DNA from 3 places in the Mesorhizobium sp. M0052 genome. Region 2 is predicted to be linked to each of the others. Evidence: predicted binding sites of a transcription regulator. Region 2 holds the regulator's gene; each other region holds the start of a gene.

Region 1 (10,316 bases), on a different contig from region 2:
CACTCATTTCTGTTCTCCATTGGCCTGTTCCCCATTGGCCTGTTCTCCGTCGTTCAGCCAGTAGACGCGCAGCCGGTGCTTGTCGGGATCGAGCGCAACGAAGGTGCGGCCGAAGTCCATGTCGGTCGGCGTCTGCAGAATGGTCAAGCCGCGTCCTGCCCAGTCCGTGTAGGCGGCGTCCACCGCATCAGGCCGGTCCAACGCGAAGACGAGCTCCGCACCGCCGCCCGCGGCCGCGGCCGACGGCTCCACCGTGTGGCGCGACCACAGGCCGAGCTTGAAGCCATTGTCGAGCACGAACAGCACGAAGGTCGGCGACGTCTCCACCGGCTGGCGTCCCAGCAGCGCACCGTAGAAGGCGCCGCTCCGCTCCGGGCTGTCGACATAAAGGATGACGAAATTGGGGGTGTTCATGTCTGCTCTCCAGGGTTTCGATTGGAGGAGCATAGGTGACCCCACTGTCAGATTCTGGCAGCAGCGTCTTGTGGGCGCGTGGAAAGGAGCATTAAGCGCCAGGCTGGCGCTTCGGTGCGTCCAGCGTCGCGCGCCATTCCTTCAGCAGCGCCTGCCGACGACGCGGATAGCGGATATCCGTGGTGTTGAGCCCCGACATCCGGTCGGAGCGAAAATGTCTGAAATCCTGCCGCGTCTCGCACCAGGCCACCACCACCCGCACCTTGTCGAAAAAGCCGAGCGCGAATGGCCAGATCAAGCGCTCGGAGGCGGCGCCGCCGGCGTCGCGGTAAAGAAAGCCGAGTTTTCTCTCGTTGCGGATCGCCTGGCGCACCAGGCCAAGGTCGATGCTTTCGACAGCATCGCCGTGCGGCCCGACCAAAAGCGCGGTCGCATCGAGGTCCTCGCGCAGATCGTCCGGCAGCACAGCGGCGATCTTGGCCAGCGCGTCGGTGGCGGCGGCCGACAGCCGCGTGTCCGGTTGTCTGGCAACCCAACGCGACCCCAGAACGATGGCCTCGATCTCCTCGTCGGTGAACATCAGCGGCGGCAGCATGAAGCCGGGTTTCAGCACATATCCCAGCCCAGCCTCGCCCTCGATCGGCGCGCCTTGCCCCTGCAGCGTGGCAATGTCGCGGTAGAGCGTTCGGATCGAAACGTCCATCTCGCCGGCAAGAGTGCGACCGCTCACCGGCCGGCGATGCCGGCGCAGGATCTGGATCAAGTCGAGCAGGCGTTCGGAACGGGACATGATTCCAGATTTGCCTGTTTCCTCAGCGAGGTCCACCACCTCAGACATTCGCACGCTGGACCATTTTGTTTGCGCAGCCGGTGACCCTATGTCAAAAGCGGCCTGCCGCCTCCGGAGACGCTCCTGCTTGAAGTCCTTTCGCGACAAACGCCGCGACAACCGTCCGCCCTCAAAGGGCAGGACCGAACACGCGCGGCCGCAGCCGGGCACCGTACCAGTCCGACCCGAAGCCAGACAGCCACGCCGCGAAACAAAACCGGACGACCGGTCTGATCCGAAGCCCGCCCCCCGTATCCTGGCGCGTCGCGAAGGCGTCCTGCCCACTGAGCGCCTGCCGGTGATCCTCGAAGTTGCGCCCAATCAGGATTATGCACTGCTCGACAGCGGCGCCGGCGAAAAGCTCGAACAATACGGCCCCTACCGCATCGTGCGGCCCGAGGGACAGGCGATCTGGCAAAAGGCCTTGCCCGCCAGGGACTGGGACCGAGCCGACGCCATCTTCACCGGCGACACCGACGAGGAAGGCATCGGCCGCTGGCGGTTCCCGAAGGTACCGCTGGGCGAGACCTGGCCGATGAAGCATGACGGCATCGACTATCTCGGCCGCTTCACCTCGTTTCGCCATGTCGGCGTCTTCCCCGAGCAGGCTTCGCACTGGGACCATATGGCCAGCCTGATCGCGGCGGCCAAGCGCCCGATCAAGGTGCTGAACCTGTTCGGCTATACCGGGCTCGCGTCTCTGGTGGCCGCCCGCGCCGGCGCCGAGGTCACCCATGTCGATGCCTCCAAGAAGGCGGTCGGCTGGGCGCGCGAAAACCAGGAAATGGCCGGTCTCGGCAGCAAGCCGATCCGCTGGATCGTCGACGATGCAGTGAAATTCGCCGAGCGCGAAGAGCGCCGCGGCAGCCGCTACGACATCATCCTGTTCGACCCGCCTGCCTATGGCCGCGGACCCAAGGGCGAGGTCTGGCAGTTGTTCGAGGACCTGCCCGGCCTGACCGACCTTTGCCGCGCGATCCTGACGCCGAAACCGGTCGCCATAGTGCTGACCGCCTATTCCATCCGCGCCTCCTTCTTCGCCATCCATGCCTTGATGCGCGACACCTTTGCCGGCATGGGCGGCACCGTTGAATCAGGCGAACTGATCATCCGCGAGCAATCTGCCGGCCGGGCGCTGTCGACATCGCTGTTTTCGCGCTGGGTGGCCTGAATGCCCGGGAGTCCCGAATGAATGAGCGGCACGCAGGTGCGCCCGGGCAGGTCAAGGAAGTCACCAGCCTTGCCAATCCGCTGATCAAGGACATCAAGGCGCTCGCCCAGAAGAAATTCCGCGACCAGCACAACGCCTTCATGGCCGAAGGGCTGAAGCTGGTCATCGACGCCCTCGACCTCGGCTGGTCGATCAGGACGCTGGTTTTCGCCAAGGCCGGACGCGGCAATGCGGCGGTCGAAAAGGTGGCGGCGCGCACGGTTGCCGCCGGCGGCACCGTGCTCGAAGTGTCCGAAAAAGTGCTGGTCGCCATCACCCGCCGTGACAATCCGCAAATGGTGGTCGGCGTCTTCCGGCAAAAACTGCTGCCGCTAAGAGACATCCGCGCTCACGACGGCGACGTCTGGGTGGCGCTCGACCGGGTGCGCGATCCCGGCAATCTCGGCACCGTCATCCGCACCGTCGATGCCGTCGGCGCCAAGGGCGTCATCCTGGTCGGCGAGACTACCGATCCTTTTTCTGTCGAGACCGTGCGCGCCACCATGGGCTCGATCTTCGCCGTGCCGGTGACCAAGGCGACGCCGGAAGCATTTCTGGCTTGGCGAAACAGCTTCTCGGGCCTGGTGGTCGGCACCCATCTGAAGGGTGCGGTCGACTACCGCTCGGTCGATTTCTCCCGAGGACCGGTGCTCTTGATGATGGGCAATGAGCAGCAGGGCCTGCCCGACAATCTGGCGGAAAGCTGCGACCGGCTGCTGCGGATTCCGCAGGCCGGCCGCGCCGATTCACTCAATTTGGCGGTCGCCACCGGAATCATGCTGTTCGAGATCCGGCGCGGCGCGCTGAAACTTGCCCCCGAGGACGCCACATCGTGAAATCATGGTCTCCCTATGCGCTGCTGGTGGTGGTGGCAATCGCGCTCGACCAGTGGATAAAGCATCTGATCGAGACCGGCCTCGTCTTCCAGGAAAAGCTCGACCTGGTGCCATTCCTGGCGCTGTTTCGCACCTACAATACCGGCATCGCCTTCTCGATGTTCTCGTCCTTCGGCGACACCGGCCTGGTCGTCATCGCGGTCGTGGTCGTTGCCTTCGTGCTTTATCTGGCGACGCGCACGCCCTCCGGCCATGTGCTGGCCCGCATCGGCTTTGCCCTGATCATCGGCGGCGCGATCGGCAATCTGATCGACCGCGCCGTCTACGGCCACGTCATCGACTATATATTGTTCCACACGCCGGTATGGTCCTTCGCCGTCTTCAACCTTGCCGATGCCTTCATTTCGGTCGGCGCGGCGCTGGTCGTCTTCGACGAGTTCATCGGCTGGCGGCGCGAGGCCAAGCCGCAAGGCCCAGAAGCCTGACGGCCCGACTCTTTTGACCAATTGACCTCGCCGGACGGTCGCCGCACAGTTCGGCCAGAGCCAGCCAATGCCGACCGCCAGCCTTTGCGAAGCCGAGGAGAAGAGATGCCTGAAACCTTCAAAGCCATCCTCGTTTCGCGCGACGCCGAAAAGAAGCAATCGGTCGAGATCGTCGATTTCAGCGAAGCCGATCTGATGGAAGGCGACGTAACTGTCGCGGTCGAGGCGACGACGGTCAACTACAAGGACGGGCTGGCCATCACTGGGAAAGCGCCAGTGATCCGCCGCTGGCCGCTGGTGCCGGGCATTGATTTCGCCGGAACCGTCCTCTCCTCATCGCATGCCGACTGGCGCAAGGGCGACAAGGTCATCCTCAATGGCTGGGGCGTCGGCGAGACGCATTTCGGCGCCTATGCCGGGCGCGCGCGCGTCAACGGCGACTGGCTGGTGCCGTTGCCCGACGGCATCAGCGCGCACGATGCGATGGCGGTCGGCACCGCCGGCTATACGGCCATGCTCAGCGTCATGGCGCTGGAGCGGCACGGCATCCTGCCGGATCGCGGCCCGGTGGTGGTGACGGGTGCAGCCGGCGGCGTTGGGTCGGTCGCGGTCTCGATCCTGTCCAGCCTTGGCTATCACGTCATCGCCTCGACCGGCCGCAACGCCGAAAGCTCCTATCTGATCGACCTCGGTGCCGCCGAAGTGATTTCGCGCGAGGAACTCTCCCAGCCGGCCAAGCCGCTGGCCAAGGAGCGCTGGGCCGGCGGCATCGATGCCGTCGGCAGCCACACGCTGGCCAATGTGCTGTCGATGACCGCCTATGGCGGCGCGGTCGCCGCCTGCGGCCTGGCGGGTGGCATGGATCTGCCGTCGAGCGTCGCCCCGTTCATCCTGCGCGGCGTCTCGCTGCTCGGCATCGATTCGGTGATGGCGCCCAAGGCCGTGCGCCTCGAAGCCTGGCGCCGCATCGGCAGCGATCTCGATCTGCAAAAGCTCGCCGGCCTGTCGACGACCATCGGCTTCGACGACATCATCGCCGCCGCCCACGACATCGTCGAGGGCAAGATCAGGGGGCGCATGGTCGTGGATATGTGAGGCCCCGAAGCCGCCAGAACGGGCGGCAAAAATGCATGACCGCTAAAATTCGAACGATCCGCCGCGCTTTTCCATAATCTCTATCTGGCAAGGATTTCCGCATGATCGCGGAGTCCGCCAGGAAAGAGAAGAGCCGCGCCGAAAGCATCGACGGGCCGAACCCGGCGACGCCCAAGCGGCAGCATGTTGCTGCGCCGCCGCTGGCGCCGGATTTTCCGCGCGCCACGCACGAGGGCCTGCTGTTCCTGACGGTCGTCGCCAGCGTCGTGCTGGCGGGCCTGTCTCACCTCACCGGCGCGCCGATCTTCATCACGTTCGGTCTGCTGGCGACCGGCCTTGCCGGCGTCGCCATGCACCTGCGCAACCGCCGCACCGTCCACCGCGCGACGGCCTTGCTCGACGAAACCGCCGCGCGCAGCCGCGCCGAGATCGAGACGCTGGCCGACCGCATGTGGGAGATGCAGGAGAGCGAGGAGCGTTTTCGCGGGCTGATCGATGCGCTCGGCGATCTCGTCGTCCACCGCGACCGCGACGGCCACATCGTCTATGCGAACATGGTTTTCGCCGGCCTCGTCGGAACCGATCAGCGCGACCTTGCCGGCAGGACTCTGGCCGACCTCGGCATCGATGTCGGTATCGTTCCCGACGCCGCCTTTTCCGATCATGAATGCCTGAGTTCCACCGACGTCTCCATACGTACCCCGAACGGTCCGCGCTGGTTCTCATGGATCGAACTGTCGGTGCGCGACAAGGATAGCGGCGCCGTCTCGCACCGGGCGATTGCCCGTGACATCACCGCCCGCAAGCGCGCCGAATCCTCGTTGATCACCGCGCGTGAGCGCGCCGAATATGCCAGCCAGGCCAAGTCGCGCTTCCTCGCCACCGTCAGCCATGAGATCCGCACGCCGATGAACGGCATCATGGGCATGGCCAAGCTTCTGGCTGACACCAATCTGTCGCCCGAGCAGCGCACCTATGTCGGCGCTGTCTCGACCTCGGCCAGCGCCCTTTTGGCGCTCATCGAGGATTTGCTCGACTATTCCAAGATAGAGGCCGGCCGTTTCGACCCGGAGCCGCAGCCGACATCGCTGCGCGAAATCGCCGACAACATCATCGAACTGATGGCGGCGAAAGCCTTCGCCAAGAACATCGGCCTCGGCTGTCATGTCGAGCCCGACGTGCCACAGATGATCATGGCCGATCCCGGCAGGGTCAGGCAGGTGCTGCTCAACCTGATCGGCAATGCGATCAAGTTCACCGACACCGGCGGCGTGCTGGTTTCGGTTGCACGGGCCCGCACCGAGACCAGCGACCGCATCTGCTTCACCGTCGCCGACACCGGCCCTGGCCTGCGCGAAGAGGATATGGAGCGCATCTTCGAGGAGTTCGAACAGTCCGACGGCACCTCGACCCGCACCCATGGCGGCGCCGGCCTCGGTCTGGCCATATCGAGGCGCCTGGTCGCCGCCATGGGCGGTGCCATTTCGGTGTCGAGCCGGCTTGGCGAGGGATCGGAATTCGTCTTCGAGATCCCGGCCGCAGGAGCAACCGAGGCACCGCAGAACCGGCAGAACATCCTGGCCGGCCGGCGCGCCGTGATCGTGTCGAAGAACGCCGTCGAGGCCGACGCCATCGCCCGCACCATCCGCGCCCATGGCGGCGCCGTCGACGTCGCCGCAACCGCTTCCCAGGCGACGCCCTTCGCCGAACATTGCGATGTGCTGTTGATCGACGCGGCCCTGGAGGACGGCGACGGCAGACTGCTCAAGCGCCTGCGCCAGAGTGGCTTTGCCGATTGCGAGGCGATCACGCTGATCGCGCCGACCGACCGCGGCATGCTTGGCGAATTCCGCGCCAGCGGCTACGCCACCTTCCTGGCAAGGCCGGTGCGCGGCGAAACGCTGCTGCGCGTGCTGTTGACCAATCACGCCCCTGCCTTGCCCCAGCCCAAGCCGGAAAAGAGCGGCGTGTCCGCCCTTCGTGTCCATGGCGGGCGCCGGCAAGGCTTGTCGGTGCTGATCGCCGAAGACAACGACATCAACGCCATGCTTGCCCGCGCCACGCTTTTGAAGGCGGGACATCGCGTGAAAGTGGTCGGCAATGGCAAGGCCGCGGTCGAGGCGGTGACCGAAGCCGGGCTGAAAAACCGCTTCGATGTGGTGCTGATGGATCTGCACATGCCGGTCATGGACGGGCTGGACGCGATCGCCGCCATCCGCCGCCACGAGGAGGAAATGGCTGTGCCGCCGGTTCCGATCATGGTGCTTTCGGCCGACAGCCAGGAAAAGACCCGCCACACCGTGCTCGCCCATGGCGCCAGCGGCTTTGTCACCAAGCCGCTCGATCCCGACGCGCTGGTCCATGCCGTCGAGGGCCAGGTGGCCGCCTGAATTCATGTCGCTCGAAAATGGCCCCGGTTTTGAGAAGACGACATGCACAAAACAAAGACTTGAAGCGCGTCGCGTGAATCGTCCCAGCGCGACGCGCTTCAAGGTGACGCTGGCGCAATCCTCGCGTCACGTAGGTAGCCGAATGAGGGTTTTCGCCAGCCGACGAAGTATTGCCCGTCGCGCCGTATCACGGTACTGTCACAATCCTGTTGCACCTACACCGTATCCCCGTGCCAAGAGGGATGGCTCGAAGGAGAATCACTCGTGCATACAGTTATGCCGGAATGTGACACTCGGCCCAGCGCAGGCGGCGCTTTGCTCGCCGCGCGGAACGCCGATGCCGTCGCAACAGGCGCACCGCTGGGCCGTATCGGCAATCTCGAAGTGCGGCTTGCCCGCAATGAGGCCGAGATCGCCGCCGCGCAGGAAGTGCGCTACCGGGTGTTTTATGACGAGCTTGGCGCCAGGAAGGACCTGTTCCAGGCGCAGGACCGGCGCGACGCCGACCGCTTCGACCCGCTGTGCGACCATCTGCTGGTGCTTGACACCTCGATCTCCGGCCCCGAGCATCGCCGCATCGTCGGCACTTACCGCCTGCTGCGGCAAGAGATTGCGGCGACCGCCGGCGGCTTCTATTCCGAAGGCGAGTTCGAACTGACCAAGCTGATCGCCCGCCATCCCGGCCAGCGCTTCCTTGAGCTCGGCCGCTCCTGCGTGCTGCCGGAATACCGCTCGAAGCGCACCATTGAGGCGCTGTGGCAAGGCATCTGGGCCTACATCAACCACTATGAGATCGGCGTGATGACCGGTTGTGCCTCGTTCCCTGGCACGGTGCCGGCTGCGCATGCCGAGGCGCTCACCTACCTTGCCCATCACTGCCGGACCAACTCCGCCTGGGATGTGCGGGCGGTCTCCGGCCGCTATTGCTCGATGGATCTGATGCCGATCGAGGCGGTCAACGCCAAGGCGGCGATCGCGGCCATGCCGCCGCTGGTCAAGGGCTATCTGCGCGTCGGCGCCCGCATCGGCGACGGCTGCGTCATCGACCGTGAGTTCTCCACCGTCGATGTGTTCGTGGTGATGCCGGTCAAGGAAATCGGCGCCCGCTACGTCAACTATTATGGCGGGGAAGCGCAGCGCTTTGCGGCGTGAGGCAGTAGGCAGTAGGCAGTAGGCAGTAGGCAGTAGTGAAGGCTGCCGCGAATTGCTGACTATTCCCTATTCCCTATTCCCTATTCCCTATTCCCTCTCCCTACGGAATATCCTCCGGTCGCCGTCCCGGGCGGCTCTTGTAGGACGGAAAGGTCCAGCCGAATTTCAGCGCGCCGCCGCGCACCAGGAAAGCCGCGACGAAGCCGGCAATATCCGAGGCGAGCGGCGGCAGGCCGGCAAGATCGCCAAGTGTGTAGAGGCCGGCGCCCGCGAGTGCGGCGGTGACGTAGATTTCGGGCCTGAGCAGCACCGATGGCTCGCCGGCCAGCAGATCGCGCAGGATGCCGCCAAATGTGGCGGTCAACACGCCCATAACAACGGAGACGACCGGCGAGCCGGTGATGGCCAGCCCCTTGGCCGCGCCCATTACGGAAAAGGCCGCCAATCCGATGGCGTCGAGCCAGAGCAGCCATTTCCAGCGGGATTCGACGCGGTGGGCGATGAAGAAGACCAGCACCGCAACCGCCGCGCAAACCAGCACATAGCCGGAGTTGGCGACCCAAAAGACGGGCAGGTTGAGGATGACGTCGCGAAGCGTGCCGCCGCCAATGCCGGTGACGCTGGCCAGAAACAGGAGGCCGATAATGTCGAGCTGCTTGCGCGAAGCCGCCAACGCCCCGGTCGCGGCAAAGACGGCGACGCCGGCATAGTCGAGGAGGTCGATGGGTGTCAGGGACATGAGGTAGTAGGGATTGGGAATTAGGGAAAGTATGAATAACACGAAGCCGCGCGATTGATACGCCTGCCTATTCCCTATTCCCTATTCCCTATTCCCTATTCCCTATTCCCTATTCCCTATTCCCTACTGCCTACCCTACTCACGCATCCTTCTCGGCCTGCTCGTTCACCGGCCCCGGCTCGACCGGCGCTTCGGTGGCCGCGATCTTGGGGCCGCCCTTGGCGACCCCGACCATGGCCGGCCGCAGCACGCGCTCGCCGATCGAATAGCCCGGCTGCACGACCTGGACGACGGTGTTGGCCGGCACATCGGGATTGGGCACTTCGAACATCGCCTGGTGGAAATTCGGGTCGAACTTCTCACCTTCCGGTTCGAGCTTCTTCACCCCATGCCGTTCCAGCGTCGACAGCATGGCGCGCTCGGTGATCTCGACGCCGTCGATCAGCGCCTTGAAGCCGGCATCTCCGGCCGCTTTCGCCTCGGCGGGGATAGCATCGAGCGCGCGGCGCAGATTGTCCGACACCGACAGCATGTCGCGGGCGAAATTGGCCACCGCATAGGCGCGCGCATCATGCACGTCGCGGGCGGTGCGGCGGCGCAGATTCTCCATCTCGGCTGCGACGCGCAGCGCGCGGTCCTTCAGCTCCTCGTTTTCCTTCAGCAACCGCACCAGCGCTTCATAGTCGCCGTCGATGCCGCCTTGCGTGCGCTCGGCCTCGGCCGTTTCGATATCCTCGGGCGCGCGTTCGTCTTTTGTCTGGTCGCTCATCGCCATTTCCCGTCATTCGAATGGTTTGGATTTGCGCCCGATATCGAGGTTTGGCGGCCAAAAATCAAGGGGCAAGCCCAGGAGGACGCCCCACAGCAGGCAATGTTGCGGGCAGCCCGTCGGACTTGGTGTGGGGCGCAAGGACGTTCAAAATTAATTCAAACTTTACCGTAACGGCAGCCTTTGCTTGCCAATACCCCGCTATGGGGAACCATTCAAAGCTTGGAGGAGTTTTGAAACCGACACAGGATTTGAGACAATGGACCGCAATACTGGCAACAGAAGCGAAGAGCTCGCCGCCGACATCAGGCGCCAGTTCGGCACCGAGGCGACGACGCGCTTCTTGCGCACCTTGCCGGCCTTCCGCACCGAGGCCGACATTCCCGCCCGTTTCCGG
Region 2 (10,316 bases):
CGAGCCCGAGAACAGGAAATCGGCATTCGGATCCGAGCCAGAGCCCTTTATGAAGACATAGTTGCCTTCGGGCTTCGCCTTGAACACTTCGCGGGCCTGCATGCGGCCGACTTCCTTGTTGTCGAAGGTCAGGTAAAAAACGTCCTTGTTCTCGATCAGGCGGTCATAGCCGACGACCGGAATGCCTTCGTCCAGCGCCTTCTGCACCGCCGGGCCGATGGCCGAGGCGTCCTGCGCCAGGATGATCAGCGAGTTGGCGCCCTGCGAGATCAGGCTTTCGACGTCGGTCAGCTGCTTGCCGGGATTGGACTGCGCGTCGGCCGAAATGTACTTGTCGCCGGCGGCTTCGATCGCCGTTTTCATCGCCGCCTCGTCGGTCTTCCAGCGCTCTTCCTGGAAGTTCGACCACGACACGCCGATGACCTTGTCCTTCGCCTGCGCGACCGACATCAGCGCCAGCGACATGGCGACACCCGCCAGCATGGCGGCTGCAAATCTGTTCATTATAACCCTCCCTGCGCCGCCCACGGCGCGACAAAACCGGCCCGAAGGCCTGCACAAAGAGGCTCCATTTTTTCGAGCCTCGAAAAAATACTGGTTCAATGATAAGGCACTGTCAACATCGATTATGATGGATTCTGATAGCGTTGCCGAATTTTTTCGAGCTCCGCAATAAACAATGACAGGGCTGCCGGCGTCTGCCAATATTTGGCTGGTGCCGTCGAACGCCTTCACTATCATGAGGCGCGAGGAGGCCGGGAGGAAAACAAATGTCGGTTGGGATCCGCCACGACGATCTGCGCCGTCGCAACCGTGCGATGGTGATTTCGGCCGTGCGCCGGGCCGGCCAGCCGTCGCGGACCGAGATTGCGGCGACCACCGGCCTCAGCCATTCGACGATATCGGCAATCTCGTCTGATCTAATTCAAGAAGGCATCCTGATTGAAGGCAAGCCTGGCGAGACCGGCTCGCTGAAACGCGGCCGGCCGCAGGTCGGCCTTGGCCTCAACCCGGAAGCGGCGGCGGTCATGACCGTGGTGCTGTCGCTGAACTTCCTCTCCGTCACCGTCATCGACTATGCCGGCCAGGTGGTCGCGGAAGAACAGCGCCGGCTCGACACGCTGACCATGCCGCGCGACGAGCTGATCGGCGAATGCGTAGCAATCGTCGGGCGGCGTCTCGCGGACCCGGACCTCGATGTCCAGAGCATCGCCCGCATTGCCATGGGCATCCAGGGCATCACCGATTCGCAGGCGCGGGCCATGCTGTGGTCGCCAATCACGCCACTGACCGACATTGCCTTCGCCGACATGTTGGAAGCGGAATTCGGCATTCCTGCCACCATGGAGAACGACTGCAATATGATGGCGGTGGCCCTGCAATGGCGCCAGCCCGAGCGCTACCGCGACAATTTCATCGCGATCCTCTTGTCGCACGGCATCGGCATGGGGCTGGTGCTGAAAGGCGAACTGTTCACCGGCACCCATTCCTCGGGCGGCGAGTTCGGCCACATGATCCACCGTCCGGGCGGCGCGCTCTGCCGCTGCGGGCGGCGCGGCTGCGTCGAGGCCTATGCCGGAAACTACGCCATCTGGCGCAGCGCCAAAATGATGAGCGAAGATGCCGAGCCGGTCGATATCGGCGACGCTGATATGCGCGCACTCGCCGCGCGCGCCCGCGAAACCGATGGCCCGGAGCGCGAAGCCTATCGCAAGGCCGGTGAGGCGCTCGGCTTCGGCCTCGGCAGCCTGTTTGCGCTGATCGACCCGGCGCCTGTCGCCATGGTTGGCGTCAGCGCCGCCGCCTTCGACCTGATCGAGCCGGCATTGCGCGAAGCGATCGCCCAGACCGCCGGCGGCCAGCACTCGAAATCGATCTCCTTCGACACCGAGCCCAACGAGCTGCCGCTGATCCGCGAAGGCTGTGCCATGCGCGCGCTCGGCTTCGTCGATCAGGAGATTTTCGCGCCGGGCATTCAGGCCAAATCCGGCAAGCATGTCGCCTGAATGGCCGGCAACGGCGCGACGCGCAGCATCCTAGTCTTCCCTGATCGCGTAGCCGGCGCCGCGAATGGTACGGATGACATCCGGCATGCGGCCGTTGTTGACCGCTTTGCGTAAGCGCCCGACATGGACGTCGACGGTTCGCTCGTCGATGTAGATCGTCTCGCCCCAGACATTGTCGAGCAGCTGGCTGCGCGAGAACACGCGGCCGGGATGGCGCATCATGAATTCGAGCAGCCGGAACTCGGTCGGTCCGAGCCTGATCTCGCTCTTCTTGCGGTAGACACGGTGCGACTCGCGGTCGAGCACGATGTCGCCGACCTTGAGCACGCTGGACAGCACTTCCGGCTTGGCCCGGCGCAGCAGCGCCTTCACGCGCGCCATGAACTCCGGCGTCGAGAATGGCTTGACCAGATAGTCGTCGGCACCGGTGGACAGGCCGCGCACGCGATCGCTTTCCTCACCGCGCGCGGTCAGCATGATGATCGGCAGCCGCTCGGTTTCGGGCCGCACTCTAAGCCGCCGGCAGAGCTCGATGCCGGAAACAGCGGGCACCATCCAGTCGAGCACCAGGAGATCGGGCACGTTTTCCTGCAGGCGGATCTCGGCCTCGTCGCCGCGTGTCACCACCTCGACGTGATAGCCTTCGGATTCGAGGTTGTAGCGGAGGAGCACGCCTAGCGGCTCCTCGTCCTCCACGACCATGATGCGTGGCGCGATCATAGGCAGTTCACCCTCATCAGGCCGGCGTGGCCATCGCCGTCTCGTCCTGCTTCGGACGATTGGCGGGCAATTGCTGGCCGGTCAGCACATAATACGCATTTTCGGCGATGTTGGTGACATGATCGCCGATGCGCTCAAGATTCTTGGCGCAGAACAAGAGATGCGTGCAGGCGGTGATGTTGCGAGGGTCTTCCATCATGTAGGTCAAGAGCTCACGAAACACGGACGTGTATTTGACGTCGATGCGCTCGTCGTCATTCCTGAGTTTTGCAAGAGCTGCCGCATCGGTGGCGGCATATTCCTCGACGACGCCTTGCACCTGGATCAGCACCAGCTGCGCCATGGCATCGATGGAGTGCGAGAGGTCGCGCGGCGTGACGCTCAAGCCCACGGTGCCGACGCGTTTGGCGATGTTCTTGGCGAGATCGCCGATGCGCTCGAGGTCGCCGGCCATGCGGATCGAGCCGACCACGGCGCGCAGATCGTTGGCCATCGGCTGGCGCTTGGCGATCAGCGTGATGGCGCGGTCGTCCAGTTCGCGCTGGCGCGCATCCATGATGGCGTCGTCGGAAACGACACGCTGTGCCAGCGCATTGTCCGAATTGAGCAGCGCCCTGGTCGAGCCGCTGACCATCGAGCCTGCCAGATCGCCCATGTCGCGGATCAGCTTGCTGATCTGCCCGAGCTCTTCATCGAAGGAGGCGACGGTATGTTCACCCATGATCTTGGTCCTCGTGCCTGAAAATTCACCCGCCGGACGGCTCAGCCGAAGCGGCCGGTAATGTAGTCCTGGGTGCGCTTGTCGTCGGGGTTGGTGAACATCTTGTCGGTGGCGCCCTCCTCGACGAGATAGCCGAGATGGAACATCGCTGTACGCTGCGACACGCGCGCCGCCTGCTGCATCGAGTGGGTGACGATGACGATCGTGTAGTTCTGGCGCAGTTCGTCGATCAGCTCCTCGACACGGGCGGTGGCGATCGGATCGAGCGCCGAGCAGGGCTCGTCCATCAGGATCACCTCCGGCGACACGGCGATGGCGCGCGCGATGCACAGGCGCTGCTGCTGGCCGCCGGACAGGCCGGTGCCGGGCTCCTGCAGGCGGTCCTTGACCTCGTTCCAGATCGCAGCCTTCTTCAGGCTCTGCTCGACGATCTGGTCCATGTCGGACTTGCGCTTGGCCAGCCCATGGATGCGCGGGCCGTAGGCGACGTTCTCGTAGATCGACTTCGGGAACGGGTTGGGTTTCTGGAACACCATGCCGACGCGGGCGCGCAGTTCGACGACATCGATGTTCTTGTCGTAGATGTCGTCTTCATCGAGCGTGATCTTGCCGGTCACCCGCGCCGAATCGATGGTGTCGTTCATGCGGTTGAGGCAGCGCAGAAAGGTCGACTTGCCGCAGCCGGACGGGCCGATCAGCGCCGTCACCTGGTTCTGGCGGACGTCGAGATTGACGTCGAACAACGCCTGCTTCTCGCCGTAGAAGACGCCGACCTTGTCGCCGCGCATCTTGATGACTTCGTTCGACTTGGCGTTCATTTTGTCGCCCACTGCATTCTCAAGGGACTGTTCGGTCATGATGTTCATACCAAATTGCCTTTTTTCTACCAGCGCCGCTCGAACCGGCGCCGAAGCACGATCGCGGTGATGTTCATGGCCATGAGGAAGACGAGCAGGATGATGATGGCGCCGGACATGCGCTCGACAAAAGCGCGCTCAGCCTCGTTTGCCCACATGTAGATCTGCACCGGCAGCGCGGTCGCCGGATCGAAAGGCGTCGTCGGATAATCGGCGACGAAAGCGACCATGCCGATCAAGAGCAGCGGTGCTGTCTCGCCGAGCGCACGCGCCAGGCCGATGATGGTGCCGGTAAGGATGCCTGGGGCGGCAAGCGGCAGGATGTGATGGAACACCATCTGCATCTTGGAGGCGCCGAGACCTAGGGCCGCCGAGCGGATCGACGGCGGCACCGCGGCGAGGGCGGCGCGCGTGGCGATGATGATGGTCGGCAGCGTCATCAGCGTCAGCACCAGGCCGCCGACGAAGGAAGCCGAGCGCGGCATGCCTAGGAAGTTGATGAACACGGCAAGGCCGAGCAGGCCGAAGACGATCGACGGCACCGCCGCGAGATTGTTGATGTTGACCTCGATCAGGTCGGTGAAGCGGTTCTTCTTGGCGAATTCCTCGAGATAGATCGAGGCGGCGACGCCGATCGGCAGCGCCAGCAACAGCACGATCACCATCATGTAGAACGACCCGATGATGGCCACGCCCATGCCCGACGTCTCGGGCCGGCTGGAGGCGCCATAGCTGAACAGGCCGGTGTTGAAATGCTCGGCCATCACGCCGTCGGCCTTGAGTTTGTTCATCCAGTCGATCTGCTGGTTGGACACCTTGCGGCGCGCTTCATCGACGCCGAGGTCGATCTGGCCCTTGAAGGCCGAGTCGAGATTGGCGGCAGCCAGGATGTCGACATCGCGCGTCGTGCCGATCACCGAGGGATCGGCGGAGACGATGTCGCGCAGCTGGACCCGCGCGCCTTCCGACAGGAAGCCCTTGAGCTTCAGCATCATCGGCTTGTTGGCCGGATCGATGCCGAGCTTGGCCACCAGCGCGTTTTCGGCGAGCTTGGGATAGTTCGCCTTGATCAGCACATTCGGGTCTGTGGCACGCTTGTTCGAGGGGTCGATCACCTTCTCGTCGAAGGTGACCGGCAGCGTCACCGTCGTCTGCCAGAAGGCGGTGTAGCCTTTCGAGACGATGGTGATCAACATGATGGCCAGGAACGCCAGGCCCACCGAGATCGCAATCACGCCATAGATGCGGAACCGGCGTTCGGCGGCATAGCGCGCCTTCAGCCCGATGTCGCGGCGCGGACGCGCGACGGCACCCACCATCGTGTCCAGGGGGATGTCGGTCATTCGTACTGCTCCCGGTACTTGCGCACGATGTAGAGGGCGACGATGTTCATCACCAGCGTCAGCGCGAACAGCGTCAGGCCGAGCGCGAAGGCGACCAGCGTCTGCGGCGAGTTGAACTCGAGATCGCCGGTCAGCTGGTTGACAATCTTGACGGTGATGGTCGTCATCGCCTCGAACGGATTGGCCGTCAGATTGGCGGCGACGCCCGCCGCCAGCACGACGATCATCGTCTCGCCGATGGCGCGCGACGCCGTCAACAGGATGGCGCCGACGATGCCGGGCAGTGCCGCCGGCAGGATCACCCGCTTGATCGTCTCGGAGCGCGTGGCACCGAGGCCGAGCGAGCCGTCACGCATTGCGCGCGGCACCGCGGTGATGATGTCGTCGGACAAAGAGGACACGACCGGGATCAGCATGACGCCCATCACCAGACCGGCGGTGAAGATGCTCTGGCCCTGGATGAAGGGCGAGCCGCCGGTGAGTGCCGCCGACAGGTCGCGCAAGAACGGTCCGAGCGTGACAACGGCGAAGATGCCGTAGACGATGGTCGGAATGCCGGCCAGCAGTTCCAACGCCGGCTTGACCACCGAGCGCACACCGCGCGAGGCATATTCGGACATGTAGACCGCCGACATCAGCCCGACCGGCACTGCCACCAGAAGGGCGACGGCGGCGATGTAGAGCGTGCCGGCGAGAAGCGGGATCAGGCCGAACTGACCCTGGCTGCCGCCGGAACCGGCGGCGGCGAAACGCGGATCCCACACCGTGCCGAAGAAGAAGCTCATCGGCGACACGCTCTCGAAGAAGGTGATGGTCTGGAACAGCATCGACAGCACGATGCCGACCGTGGTCAGGATGGCGATGGTCGAGGCCGCAAGCAGCCCCCACAGCATCAGCTTCTCGACGTTGTTGCGCGCCCTGGCGCGCGGCGCGATCTGCCTCAGCGCATAGAAGGCGCCGGCGACCGACAGCGCGAAGGTCAGCACGGCGCCGAACAGGCCGAGCCGGTCCTGGACCTGGTTCGCCTCGACCGCGATCGGGATCATATAGTCCTGGGTGTCGCTGGCCAGTGCCACGCCCTTGGCGGCGAGCAGCGGCTGCAATTCGGCGAAAGTAGCGGGAAGTGCGGTATCGCCATCGAGCCGACGCAGGCCCTTGGCCAGGCTCTTCACCAGGCTGGCGTCGAGCGCTTCGCTGGCGACCTTTGTGTCGGCGGTGCGCTCGGGCAAAGCGGCATGGATATGCCGGTCGAGATAGAAGGAAGAGCCGATATCCCAGACGGCGAGCAAAAGGACGGCAGGCAGGACCGCGAGCAGAAAGGCCCACCAGCCATGATAATGCGCGCGCGAATGCGGCTTGACCTTGCCGGTATCCAGCGCCGCGGCGCGCTGGCGGCCGACCACAAAAGCGACCACGCCTATGGCAATGACTATGGCGAGTACGAGCAAGGACGACATAACCCACCCCAGGGAAAATTCAGATCGCCGCCGCCGTTGCGGCAAGCGGCGAAATCAGGGCGCGGAGTTCATCCGCGCCCTGCTCCGTCCGTTGATTACATCGTCTTTCCGGCGGCGAAGGCGTCGCGCTGGCCCTGACGTTCGGCGTCGGGAGCGGAAACCAGGCCGTACTGGGCGAGCGGGCTTTCCGGGCCGATCATCTGGTCATCAAGGAAGAACTCGACATATTCCTTGAGGCCGGGAACGACGCCCAGATGCGCCTTCTTGACATAGAAGAACAACGGCCGCGACACGGGGTACGTGCCATCGGCGATGGTCTGCGTCGAAGGCACGATGCCTTCCACGGTAGCGACCTTCAGCTTGTCGGCATTGTTCTCGTAGAAGGCGAGGCCGAACACGCCAACGCCGGTCTTGTTGGAGTCGATGCGGGCCAGCGTCTCGGTGTAGTCGCCATCGATGTCGACAGCCTTGCCGTCCTTGCGGATGGCGATGCAGGTTTTGCCGATTTCCTTGTCGTCGGCGATGCCGGCAGCCTTCAAAGCGGCCTTGTCGCAGCCGGCGTCGAGCAGCTTGGCCTCGAACACTTCACGGGTGCCGTGCTTCTCACCCGGAATATAGGCGGCGATATCCCAGTCGGGCAGCTTCGGATTGACCTGGTTCCACTTGGTGTTCGGGTTGTCGACCAGCTTGCCGTCGACGACCAGCTTGGCGGCGAGCGCCTTGTAGATGTCGGCGGGAACCAGCGCCCAGTCCGGACCCTTGATGTCGGTGGCAAAGACGATGCCGTCATAGCCGATGCGGACTTCCTGGACGTCCTTGACGCCGGCGTCGGCGCAGGACTTCAGCTCGTCCTTCTTGATCGGGCGCGAGGAGTTGGCGATGTCGATCGTGTCTTCGCCGACGCCCTTGCAGAACTCCTTGATGCCGGCGCCGCTGCCGCCGGACTCGACCACCGGGGTCTTGAAGTTGGTGAAGGTTTCGCCGAACTGCTCGGCGACGATCTTGGCGTAAGGCAGCACGGTCGACGAACCGGCGACCTGGATCTGGTCACGCGCAGCGGCGACACCGGACGATGCGGCGAACGCTACCGCCACGGCCGATGCCGTAACGAGGAATTTCTTCATGTGGCCTGCTCCTGTTCGGAAGATGGTCTCTTGGCGCCCTCTTCAAACCGGCGCCCGCTGAGGCCAATAGCCTTCGATTATTACAGTCGCATGACAGTTTCGTGTCAGCCCGGTAACGTCGCACAGACGCCTCGTGAGCCGCAGCCTTTAAGCCGGTTTGTGGGGATGGAAGTTGCCGCTGGAATCAGACGCTTGCGCGATTCGTGCTGGCATCAAGTCCCGGCAGATCGCAGGCCGCGATGCCGAGAAAGAAAAACCGGACGGGAGCGCGTTGCCCGTGGCCAGAGCGAATTTTGGCCGAGCCATCGCCAAAAACAGGTCCGTTGGGGTAGATTCGACGCTGTTTCTTGTCGGCGGTCGCTTGCTCCCGCCCGTAACTGAATGAGCGGTTTCGTTGTGACCATTGTCCTGACTGGGCGCCAGCTTTGATATGGTGCGATCGCACCATAGCCTTGGCTGTTGCGGCGCGGCCGAATCCCGGCCGGCGCCGCAGGTTGCTATCCAGCGTCTCGTTGGGCTTCGCCTGATATGCCGACCCAGCGCTCGACCTTTTCGAGCAGCGCCCTGGGGCTGATCGGCTTGGGCAGATAGTCGTCCATGCCGGCTTCCAGGCAGCGCTCACGGTCGCCCTTCAAGGCATGCGCGGTGACGCCGACGATCGGGATATGCATACCCGTATGTTCTTCCAGCCGGCGAATTGCGGCGGTGGCCTCGAGCCCGTTCATCTCCGGCATCGAGACGTCCATCAGGATCATGCGCGGATTAAGCCGGCCGAAGGCATCGAGCGCCTTGCGGCCGTTGCCGACGATTTCGAAACTGTAGCCGGTTTCGCCGATTATCTGGGTGAACACCATCTGGTTCACTTCATTGTCCTCCGCAACGAGGATGTCGAGCCGGCGTTCATCCCCGGCGGCCCGGGCGCGGGCACGAACCGGCGGCGGTTGCAGCAGGGCGCGTTCCGAGGCAGCGAGCGGCGGCTTTGCCGGCGACGGTTCGTTCCTGCCGCCGCCGGAACCGCTGCTTGCCGCCGGCAGCACACGGCCGTCTGTGATATTGTGATGGTGCCGCTGGATGGTGGCGACCAGCGTTTCCAGAAGCACCGAGGAACGCGCCGGCTTGATCAGCTGGGCGTCGATGCCGAGATCGCGATAGCTGGTGTTGGCGAGCGACTGGTCGACCGAAGTCAGCATGATGATCGGCGTGTCGGCCAGCCCTGCGGTGCTGCGCACGACGCGCGCCATTTCGGCGCCGCTCATCCCCGGCATCTGATAATCGAGCACGACGCAGTCGACCGGCACGCCGTAGGCAGCCGCGGCGACCAGCACCTTCAGCCCTTCGGGTCCGCTTTCGGCGGCGCAGGAATCGAAGGTCCATGACGCCATCTGCTCGCTCAGGATCGATCGGTTGACGGCATTGTCGTCGACGATCAGCACCCGTGAGCCGGTCACGTCGACCGGCATGATCCGCCGTCCGGTCTGTTCCTCGGCCCTGGGCAATGTCACGGTGAACCAGAAGGTCGAGCCCTTGCCTTCGGCGCTCTCGACACCGATCTCGCCGCCCATCAACTCGACCAGCCGCGAGGTGATGGCGAGCCCGAGCCCTGTGCCTTCGTGGCGTCTGGTAGACGAGGTGTCGGCCTGACTGAATTTTTCGAAGACGAGCTTCAGTTTCTGCTGCGGAATGCCGATGCCGGTGTCGGTGACCGAAACGGTAAGCTTTGTCCCCGTCGGCCCCCTTTGTCCGGTCACGTCGACCAGCACGTGGCCTTCGTCGGTAAACTTCACCGCGTTGCCGACCAGATTGGTGACGATCTGCCTGATGCGACCGACATCGCCGACGAACAGGCTTCCCAGGCCCGGCTCGACGCGCACGATGAGCTCGAGGTCCTTCTCCTTGGCGCGCGTCGATATCAGCGTCGCCACATCCTCGATCGCTTCGGGCAGGTTGAAGGGCGCAGGGTCGAGCACCAGCTGTCCGGCATCGATCTTGGAGAAGTCCAGTATGTCGTTGATGATGGTCAAGAGCGCGTTACCCGACTTGACGATGATATCGGTGAACGTCTTCTGCTTGGGATCGAGGTCGGATTTG
Region 3 (10,316 bases), on a different contig from region 2:
CTCGACGCCGAACTCTTCTTCGAACGCCATGACGAGTTCGACCGTGTCGAGGCTGTCCGCGCCCAGATCATCGATGAAGCTCGCCTGCTCGGTCACCTTGTCGGCATCGACGCCAAGATGTTCGATGACGATCTTCTTGACGCGCTCTGCGGTGTCACTCATTTGGGGCATCCTCGTCTTTTGTTTGTCTGTCTTCGTTAGCGGGCAGAATGCCGCTAATCAAGCTGAAAGATGGTCCTGCCGGAAACGCAACGATGCCGGACCGGTTTTTGCCCGAACCGCCGGGTTGCGGGCCGCATTACACGAAAAATGGCCGAGGTCCAAGGCGAAATGGTCTCTTTTCACAAGCCGGCCATGTCTTCTTATCACCCGACAATATCCCGTCAGATCATGGCCATGCCGCCGTTGACATGGATGGTCTGGCCGGTGACGTAGGCTGCCTCGTTGGAGGCGAGATAGGCGACGGCCGACGCCACTTCAACACTCGTGCCCATGCGGCGCGTCGGGATCGCGGCCATTACCGCGTCTTTCTGCTTGTCGTTGAGCTTGTCGGTCATGGCCGATTCGATAAAGCCCGGGGCGACGCAGTTGACAGTGATGTTGCGGGTGGCGATCTCCTGCGCCAGCGACTTGGAAAAGCCGATCATGCCGGCCTTGGAGGCGCAATAATTGGTCTGGCCAGGATTGCCGGTGACGCCCACCACCGAGGTGATGTTGATGATGCGGCCATGGCGGCGGCGCATCATCGGATGGGTCAGCTCGCGGGTCAGCCGGAACACGGCGGTGAGGTTCACCTCCAGCACGCTGTCCCAATCCGCGTCCGCCATGCGCACGAACAGGCCGTCCTTGGTGATGCCGGCATTGTTGACCAGTATGTCGACGCCTTCGAGTTCGGCTTCGGCCTTCTGGCCAAGCGCCTTGACCTCGTCACGGTCGGCAAGATTGGCCGGGAACAGCTTTACCCGGTCGCCGAGTTCGCCGGCCAGGGTCTCCAGTTTCTCGATGCGGGTGCCGTGCAGGCCGACAATGGCGCCTTGCGCATGCAGCACCCGGACAATCGCCTCGCCAATGCCGCCCGATGCGCCGGTGACGAGCGCCTTGCGGCCGGTCAGTTCGAACATTTTCGTCTCCTGATCTTAAGAGAACACCCTTCCCACGGGAGAGGTTGAATCGCCAGTGGATTATGCAAGCGCGGCCAGCGCCGCCTCGACTTCGGCCGGCGTGCCGACGGCCGATGTGGTGATGTCGCGGCTGATCCGCCGCGCCAGGCCGGAAAGCACCTTGCCGGCGCCGATCTCAAAGAGCGTGGCGACGCCATTGGCGCCGAACCACTCCACCGTTTCGCGCCAGCGCACGCGGCCGGTGATCTGCTCGACCAGGCGGCGCGCGATCTCGTCGGGGTCGCGGGTCGGGGCTACAGTGACGTTGGAGACGACGGGCACGACCGGTGCATTCTTGGTCACGCCCGCCAGCGCCTCGCGCATGACATCGGCCGCCGGCGCCATCAGCGCCGAATGGAAGGGTGCGGAGACCTGCAGCATCAGCGCCCGCTTGGCGCCCTTTTCGGTGCACAGTTTCGCGGCGAGTTCCACCGCCGCCCTGGCGCCGGAGATCACCAGCTGGCCGCCGCCATTGTCGTTGGCGATCTGGCAGACCTGGCCGGATCCCGTTGCGGCCTCGGTGCAAGCGGCTTCGACGTCGGGCTGTTCCAGTCCGATGATCGCCGCCATGGCGCCCTCGCCGGCCGGCACCGCCGCCTGCATGGCGTTGCCGCGGATGCGCAGCAGCCGGGCAGCATCGGCGACCGAAACGAAACCGGCCGCGGCAAGGGCGGAATATTCGCCGAGCGAATGACCGGCAACGTAGGCAACCTTGTCCTTCAGCGAAAAGCCGCGCGCTTCCAGCGAGCGGATTCCCGCCAGCGAGACCGCCATCAGCGCCGGCTGGGCATTGGCAGTCAGGGTCAGCGCCTCTTCCGGGCCTTCCCAGATCAGTTTCGACAGCTTTTCGCCCAACGCATCATCGACTTCCTCGAACACCCTGCGTGCCTCGGGGAAGGCGTCGGCGAGGTCCTTGCCCATGCCGACAGCCTGACTGCCCTGTCCCGGAAAGGTGAATGCGACGGCCATTTGGGCGCTCTCCAGCGGCTGATTTTTCCTGCCTGTGACGCAAGGCGGACCGTCAAGTCAAGCCCGGAGGCGGCATTTCCGCGCTCGCTTGAACCGGAGCTGACCTCGAGTCCCTGTTCCCAAAGGCTTTTTGCCGATCACACCTGATGAAAACCGCTCACGAATCGTTTGCTGGCTCTTCTTATTTTCGCCACAGGCGCTAGCTTTTGCATGACAGTTCTATGACAGAACGGTGGCGCGAGTGGAAATGCGCGTTGCTTGGGCCGGGGGAAGAGACGTGGCTAGGATCAGGAAGGGCGCGGCCGTACCCGCGCCACAGTTCTTGGAAGACGATCCGTCCACCGGCTACCTGCCGGGGCGCAGATGGCCGGTCATCCGCTACGGTCTGGTCACGCTGCTTGCCTCCGCCATCCTGGTGTTCGCCATCGAATGGATCGTGCGCGGCGACTTCTTCGGCACAGTCGACTTCTTCCTGCAGCCATTCAAGCCGGGCTGGACCACCATCATTGTCTTTGCATTGGTGCTGATGGGACTGGACGCCGTGCTTGGCCGCAGTCACCAGAGCCTGATGATCGTGGCGCCGCTGACGCTGGCGCTGGCCTTTGTCGGGCATCAGAAGTCGCATTATCTCGGCGATCCGCTCTACCCAACCGATTTTCTTTATTCGCGCCAGATCATGGCACTGATGCCGCTCCTGGTGCGCGAGCGGCCCTGGACGGCGCTCGCCATGGCGGTCGGCATCGTCGCCGGCCTGTCGCTGCTGATCTATGGCTGGCGGTTGTGGCGCCGCAAGGTTCCGATCCTCAGCCGCAAAGGGCGGCTGGCGCGGCTGACGCTGGCAGTGCCGCTGCTCGCCTTCTTCGTCTCGATCATGGACTACGCCACCTTCTCGTGGACCCGCGACCGGCTGCAGATCATCCCGATCATGTGGGACCAGAAGGAGAACTACGCCTCCAACGGGTTTGCGCTGGCCTTCGCGCTCAACGTGCCGATGGCGCATGTCTCGGCGCCGGCGGGCTATTCCGACAAGGCGATCGACGCGATCGACAGGCCTGATGTGACGGCCTCGGTACCGGATGAGAAACCCGACATCATCGTGGTGATGAGCGAATCTTTCTGGGATCCGACCAAGCTGCCCGGCGTCACAATCACGCCTGACCCGATCCCCAATGTGCGGGCGCTGCGTTCCGGCTACATGTTCTCGCCGGAATTCGGCGGCATGACCGCCAACATCGAATTCGAGGCGCTGACCGGCTTTTCCAATGCCTTCCTGCCGGCGGGCTCGATCCCCTATCAGCAATATGTGCGCACGCCGACGCCGTCGCTGGCGACCTTCCTGAAAAGCGAGGGATACCGGGCGCGCGCCATCCATCCGGGCACCAACTGGTTCTGGAACAGGGGCGCCGTCTATGCCGATTTCGGCTTCGACGATTTCCGCTCGGAAGAGACGCTGCCGCCACTGGAAAAGCGCGGGCCGCTGGCTTCCGATGCCTCGATGACCGACGAGATCATCGCAGAGGCCGACGCCAGCGAGCGGCCGGTGTTCTTTTTCGCCGTCAGCCTGCAGAACCACGGTCCCTACGAGCCGTACCGCTATTACAATCCGACCCACAAGGTCGCGGCACCGATCAGCACATGGGCGCGGGAATCGCTGCTCAGCTACGCCGAAGGCTCCGCCGATGCCGACCGTGGCCTCGAACGATTGATCGAATGGGCGAAGAAGCGCGAGCGGCCGACGGTCATCGCCTTCTTCGGCGACCATCTGCCGCCGCTCGGCCCCGTCTATGTCGAAACCGGTTACCTGAAAGACAATGTCGCGCCGCGCAAGGAACCGACGCCGGAGGCGGCACTGGAGCATCATCAGACGCCGCTGGTCATCTGGTCTAACCGCACCGGTCCGGCGCAGGATATGGGCGCGGTGAGCCCGGCCTTCCTGCCCTACCATATCCTTACCACGGCCGGGATCACGCACCCCTACTATACCGGCTTCTTAGGCGCGCTGCGCGAACGCTATCGCGTCGTGGATCGCAATCTGCTTTTGACACCGTCAGGTGAGGCCACGGCGGACTGGGCGCGGCAGAAGGACATCGATCCGGCGATCAACGATTTCCGCCTGCTGCAATACGATATGATGTTCGGCAAGCGTAAGGCGGCTCCGGACTTCTTCCCCGAAACGATCAACGGTCGTACCCCGCATACGAGTTGATGCCTGGTCTTTCCAACCCTGCGACGCCAGGACGCTGTCCGGAGCATGCGTTACCCTTGCCTTCCAGCCAAATTGCTATATAGACGCCCGCAATCTGCCGGTCCTTGCTGGGGGCTGAACGGAGGGCCGGAGGTTTTATCCAAAACCTTCGTGTGAAGCCAGAAGCGCTTCCGCCTCCCGTGTCTCCGCTCTCGACCGTCTCGAAATGCTCCTTTCTTCCTCGCCCCCTCGGGACCAGCGGGTCAGAGAAGTTGCAGAGGCTTTTGCCGCGAGGATCCGGGAGAGAAACGAAGAAAGGCACTGAACCACTATGGCTCTATACGAACATGTGTTCCTTGCCCGGCAGGACCTCTCGCAGCAGCAGGTCGATGCGCTTGTCGAACAGTACAAGGGCGTCATCTCCGCAAATGGCGGGTCCGTCGGCCGGGTCGAGAACTGGGGACTGAAGTCCCTCACCTACCGGGTCAACAAGAACCGGAAGGCTTACTACACGCTTATGGACCTCAACTGCCCGCCGGCAGCGCTCAACGAGATGGAGCGCCAGATGGGCCTGTCCGAGGACGTGCTGCGTTTCCTGACCGTCAAGGTCGAGGCGCATGAGGAAGGCCCGTCGGCCATGATGCAGAAGCGCGAAGAGCGCTCGGAACGCGGCGGCTTCGGCGACCGCGACCGTGGTGATCGTGGTCCGCGCTCGTTCGGCGACCGTGATCGCGGCGACCGTGGCGATCGTCCGCCGCGCTCATTTGGCGATGCCGGTGGTGATCGTGGTCCGCGCCGTCCGCGCGAAGGCGTTGAAGGAGGTGCAGAATAATGGTCGACATCAATCAGATCCCGACCCGGCGCCCGTTCCATCGCCGCCGCAAGACCTGCCCGTTCTCCGGCGCCAACGCGCCCAAGATCGACTACAAGGACGTGCGTCTTCTGCAGCGCTACATTTCCGAGCGTGGCAAGATCGTGCCGTCGCGCATCACCGCCGTCAGCCAGAAGAAGCAGCGCGAACTCGCCAAGGCGATCAAGCGCGCCCGCTTCCTCGGCCTGCTGCCCTACGTGGTTCGCTAAGACTTTCGGGCGGGCGGTTCGCCGCCCGCTTCCTTCTCCCACGGCGACGGGCGCCGCAGGGGTAATTTGATGATGCATGTCGTTGTCCCAAAACCGGGACCACTTTTGGCGACATGCATTGAAATCCCGAGTTGAGCTGAAAAGCCTCTAACTGCCGCGACAGGCAGGACAGCGATACCGGCGCCAAGGCGCTCAGAGCTTCCTGACCTGTTCCATTCAATTCGGCGCCGATCCCGCGGTCGGTGCCAGACGAAGGAACAAGACCATGCAAGTGATTCTTCTCGAACGCGTTTCCCGCCTCGGCCAGATGGGCGATACCGTCAAGGTCAAGGACGGCTTTGCCCGCAACTTCCTCTTGCCGCAGGGCAAGGCGCTGCGCGCCAACGAAGCCAATAAGAAGAAGTTCGAAGGACAGCGCGCGCAGCTCGAAGCCCGCAACCTCGAGCGCAAATCGGAAGCCAGCCAGGTTGCCGAAAAGCTCGACGGGAAGAGCTTCATCGCCGTACGTTCGGCCGGCGAGACAGGCCAGCTCTACGGTTCGGTGTCGACCCGCGACATCGCCGACCTGCTGACCGCCGAAGGGTTCTCGGTCAACCGCAACCAGATCCAGCTCAACCAGCCGATCAAGACTATCGGCGTCACCAATGTGGCGATTGCGCTGCATCCGGAAGTCGAGGTCACCATCAGCCTCAACATCGCCCGCACGGCCGACGAAGCCGAGCGCCAGGCCAAGGGCGAGACGCTGACCACCGCCGAAGCCATCTATGGCGATGACATCAACGACAACGCACGGCCGGAGAACTTCTTCGACCCGAACACCGAGTTCGAAGGCGGCGAAGAAGACAACGCCTGATCCCGCACGGGGCCTGATCGGGAAGCGAGGGGAGCAGCGCTCCAATCACTTCCTCGTCATCCAGCCTTTCTGGACCAATGCCCGGGCCTCTCGCCCGGGCATTTTTGTGCCAAATGGAACTTTTCGAACCCCTATATATTGTTGCAGAATTGGTCCGCCAGGCTGACCGTGAGGGGACATTTGGTGATGAATATTCTGTTGAAACGCGTTCTCGACCGCTTGGTGCGTACGGGCAATCTGAAAGTCACCGGGCCGAAGGGCTCGACAGTGGTTTTCGGCGACGGCAGCGGCGAGCCGGTTCATATGCACATCAAGACCGCGCATGCCGAGCGCGCCATTACCTTCGATCCGATGCTGGCCGTGCCGGAAGCCTATATGGACGGCGAACTCGACATCATCGAGGGCGGCGTACTGGGTATGATGCGCATCGCCTTCCAGAACATGGGCAGCGGCGGTATCGACGCCACCTGGTCGAAGGCCATCGAGGGTCTGCGCCACGCCTTTCGCCGCCTGCAGCAGATCAACACCGCATCACGGGCGCGCCGCAACGTGCAGCGCCACTATGATTTGTCGGGTGACCTCTACCGGCTCTTCCTCGACGACGACATGCAGTATTCCTGCGCCTATTTCGAACAGCCGGACATGACGCTCGACGAGGCGCAGATGGCCAAGAAACGCCATATCGCAGCCAAGCTCAGGCTGAAGGCCGGCCAGACCGTGCTCGATATCGGCTCCGGCTGGGGTGGACTCGGCCTCTATCTCGCCAAGGCTTTCGATGTCGACGTGCAAGGCGTGACGCTGTCGACCGAGCAGCACGGCGTCGCCACCGACCGGGCGCATGCGCAAGGCTTGCAGGACCGCGTGCATTTCGACCTCAAGGACTACCGCGAACTCAACGAACGCTTCGACCGCATCGTCTCGGTCGGCATGTTCGAGCATGTCGGCGTCAACCACTTCCGCACCTTCTTCGACAAGTCGGCGACGCTGTTGAAGCCCGACGGCGTCATGCTCTTGCACACGATCGGCCGCTCCGGCGTGCCGTGGGCGACCAGCGCCTTTATCCGCAAGTACATTTTTCCGGGCGGCTACATTCCCTCGCTGTCGGAGGTGATGCCGGCGATCGAGAAGTCGGGGCTTGTGGTCACCGACATCGAGATTCTGCGGCTGCACTATGCCGATACGCTGAAGCATTGGGGCCAGCGCTTTGCCGCCAACCGCGACAAGGCCAAAGCCATCTACGACGAGCGCTTCTGCAGGATGTGGGAGTTCTATCTGGCGGCTTCGGAAGCCGCCTTCCGCTGGCAGGATCTGGTGATCTTCCAGATCCAGATCGCCAAGAAGAACGACACGCTGCCGATGACGCGCGACTACATGGCCAAATGTGAAAAGGCGCTCGAAATGCGCGAAATGGGGCATCGTCAGGAGGCGGCGGCCGCCGAGCCTGCTGTCGCCAGGTCTGTGCCTGCCAGGTCCGTTGCTGTCAGGTCCGTTGCGGCCAAGCCAGCGCGCCGTCGCAAGGTGGCGGATCGCGAATAACGCCTCGATTGCGATTGCCGCTTGCCATTGACGGCTCTGACACTGAAAAAGGTCTCGTTCTCGCGAGACCTTTTTTAATGACCTGCCTGCCCACCATCGCCACCACCCTTGTCGAGTTCGCCGGCGCCTCGGTGCTCGCGGCACGCGGAGCCTGAGCGTGGAACTCCCCGCCTCGCTGCGACAAGGCGTCGAGCGCCTGCTCGAAACGATACCGCTGGCGGTGCTGCGCCAGGCGGCGAAGACGCTGTCTGACCGCTACCGCGCCGAATTGCGCGACGGGCGCCTGCACATGGCCGAAGAGATGGCGGTAAAAGCCTATCTGGCGACGCGGCTGCCGGCGACCTACGCGGCGGTACGGGCCGGTCTCGACGAACTCGCCTATGCGCGGCCCGATTTCCAGCCAACGAGCTTGCTCGATGTCGGCGCCGGTCCTGGCACGGTGCTTTGGGCCACTACAGACCTGTGGCCCGACCTCGAAGAGGCGGTTCTGGTTGAAGCAAGCGCCGCGGTGCGCAAGGTTGGCCAGTCGCTCGCCCTTGATACCATCGCCACCAGAATGGACTGGCGCGCCGGCGACGTGACCATCGACCTTGCCGATCTTAAGCCTGCCGACCTCGTCACCTGCGCCTATGTGCTGGACGAGATCGCGCCGGCATCGCTGCCGAAGCTTGTCGGCCGGCTCTGGCATTTGACCGGCGACACACTGCTGATCGTCGAGCCCGGCACACCGGCCGGCTGGCAGCGCATCCTGGCAGTGCGCAGGCAATTGCTGGAGGCCGGGGCGCATGTGCTGGCGCCTTGTCCGCATGAGGCGCCCTGCCCACTTGAGCCGCCCGACTGGTGCCATTTTTCGCGCCGCGTCGCCCGCTCGCGCCTGCATCGCCTGGCCAAAGACGCCGACGTGCCGTGGGAGGACGAGAAATTCATCTACGTCGTGGCGTCGCGGCAACCCGCGCCTGTACGTCAGCCGCGCGTGATTGCGCCGCCGAAATCGGGCTCCGGCAAGGTGCTGCTCAAACTGTGCCAGCCGGATGGCGGCGTCGGCGAGACACTTTTCACCAAGCGCGAAGGCGAGCTGTTCAAGGCAGCGCGGCGGCTGGACTGGGGTGATACATTGGACGGAAGAAGCTGATAATCACCGAGATTGTTCTTGCTTTGTTCCAACGACTCGGATAAAAGTCAGCGCCTTTCTGAGTCAACCGGAATCGGGGCGCGGAAACACTCTTCTGTGGACGGTTTGCCGCCCCTGTGAACAAACGGGGCATCGAGGTTGATTGGTCGTGCGGTGATGCAGAAAGGTCAGCACCGATTTATCTCGTTCTGATATCGAGAAGCCGGGATCAAAATCGGGGACATCATGGCAGAGGCAGCGCGAAAATTCGGCGTGGCGGAGCAGCAACCGCTTTATCGTGAAGCGCCGAACAACATCGAGGCCGAACAGGCGCTGCTCGGCGCCATCCTCGTCAACAACGATGCCTTCTACCGCGTCTCCGACTTCCTCAAGGCCGGCCATTTCTACGAGCCGCTGCACCGGAAAATCTTCGAGGTCGCGGCCGAGCTCATCCGCATGGGCAAGGTGGCGACGCCGATCACGCTGAAAACCTTCCTGCCGGCCGACGAGAAGGTCGGCGACATGACGGTGGCGCAATATGTGGTTCGTCTGGCGGTCGAAGCCGTCACCGTCGTCAATGCCACCGACTATGGCCGCGCCATCTACGATCTGGCCACGCGCCGGGCGCTGATCACCGTCGGCGAGGACATGGTCAACATCGCCTATGACGCGCCGGTCGACATGGCGCCGTCCGAACAGATCGAGGATGCCGAGCGGCGGCTGTTCGAACTGGCCGAAACCGGCCGTTACGACGGCGGCTTCGAGAGCTTCACCGACGCGGTCAAGACCGCCGTCGACATGGCCAACGCCGCCTATATGCGCGACGGCCATTTGTCGGGCCTCGCCACCGGCATGCGCGATCTCGACCGCCGCATGGGTGGCCTGCAGGCGTCGGATCTGATCATCATTGCCGGCCGTCCGGGCATGGGCAAGACATCGCTAGCCACCAACATCGCCTTCAACATCGCCGAGATGTATGAGCCGGCGCAACAGGCCGACGGCTCGTTCAAGGCAGCCAATGGCGGCGTCGTCGGCTTCTTCTCACTGGAAATGTCGTCCGAGCAGCTCGCCACCCGCATCATTTCCGAACAGACGGAAATTTCGTCGTCAAAAATCCGCCGCGGCGAGATTTCAGAGATGGATTTCGAAAAGCTGGTCGCCTGCTCGCAGACCATGCAGAAGATCCCGCTGTTCATCGACCAGACCGGCGGTATCTCGATCGCGCAGCTGTCGGCGCGGGCGCGGCGGCTGAAGCGTCAGCGCGGCCTCGACCTCATCGTCATCGACTATATCCAGCTGATGCAGGGGTCGAGCGCGAAATCGTCGCAGAACCGGGTGCAGGAAATCACCGAGATCACCACCGGCCTCAAGGCGCTGGCCAAGGAACTCTCCGTTCCGATCATCGCGCTGTCGCAGCTGTCG

What was found. The regulator PhoB, encoded in region 2, activates phosphate uptake and scavenging genes when phosphate is short. The targets are predictions, from matches to a motif close to TGTCATNNANCTGTCAT.
Region 1: olsB (l-ornithine N(alpha)-acyltransferase) is a predicted target of PhoB. The motif match lies at 7,456-7,472, and genes of this name have one in related genera.
Region 3: NKJ77_RS09880 (LTA synthase family protein) is a predicted target of PhoB. The motif match lies at 2,340-2,356, and genes of this name have one in related genera.

The regions. Positions count from the first base shown of each region.
Region 1 is NZ_JAMYUS010000001.1:348,610-358,925, reverse strand. It holds gene NKJ77_RS01750 (EVE domain-containing protein) at 1-7, opposite strand, end outside; gene NKJ77_RS01745 (VOC family protein) at 4-414, opposite strand; gene NKJ77_RS01740 (helix-turn-helix transcriptional regulator) at 506-1,204, opposite strand; gene NKJ77_RS01735 (RsmD family RNA methyltransferase) at 1,332-2,414, shown strand; gene NKJ77_RS01730 (TrmH family RNA methyltransferase) at 2,432-3,289, shown strand; gene lspA (signal peptidase II) at 3,286-3,774, shown strand; gene acuI (acrylyl-CoA reductase (NADPH)) at 3,880-4,869, shown strand; gene NKJ77_RS01715 (response regulator) at 4,971-7,259, shown strand; gene olsB (l-ornithine N(alpha)-acyltransferase) at 7,536-8,411, shown strand; gene NKJ77_RS01705 (trimeric intracellular cation channel family protein) at 8,512-9,144, opposite strand; gene grpE (nucleotide exchange factor GrpE) at 9,290-9,919, opposite strand; gene NKJ77_RS01695 (hypothetical protein) at 10,179-10,316, shown strand, end outside.
Region 2 is NZ_JAMYUS010000025.1:84,403-94,718, reverse strand. It holds gene xylF (D-xylose ABC transporter substrate-binding protein) at 1-504, opposite strand, end outside; gene NKJ77_RS27305 (ROK family protein) at 771-2,006, shown strand; gene phoB (phosphate regulon transcriptional regulator PhoB) at 2,037-2,726, opposite strand; gene phoU (phosphate signaling complex protein PhoU) at 2,743-3,447, opposite strand; gene pstB (phosphate ABC transporter ATP-binding protein PstB) at 3,489-4,313, opposite strand; gene pstA (phosphate ABC transporter permease PstA) at 4,331-5,647, opposite strand; gene pstC (phosphate ABC transporter permease subunit PstC) at 5,644-7,104, opposite strand; gene NKJ77_RS27275 (substrate-binding domain-containing protein) at 7,200-8,228, opposite strand; gene NKJ77_RS27270 (PAS domain-containing hybrid sensor histidine kinase/response regulator) at 8,726-10,316, opposite strand, start outside.
Region 3 is NZ_JAMYUS010000006.1:130,622-140,937, forward strand. It holds gene NKJ77_RS09865 (acyl carrier protein) at 1-162, opposite strand, end outside; gene fabG (3-oxoacyl-[acyl-carrier-protein] reductase) at 384-1,121, opposite strand; gene fabD (ACP S-malonyltransferase) at 1,182-2,129, opposite strand; gene NKJ77_RS09880 (LTA synthase family protein) at 2,377-4,335, shown strand; gene rpsF (30S ribosomal protein S6) at 4,646-5,146, shown strand; gene rpsR (30S ribosomal protein S18) at 5,146-5,394, shown strand; gene rplI (50S ribosomal protein L9) at 5,660-6,247, shown strand; gene NKJ77_RS09900 (cyclopropane fatty acid synthase) at 6,434-7,783, shown strand; gene NKJ77_RS09905 (small ribosomal subunit Rsm22 family protein) at 7,941-8,915, shown strand; gene NKJ77_RS09910 (replicative DNA helicase) at 9,141-10,316, shown strand, end outside.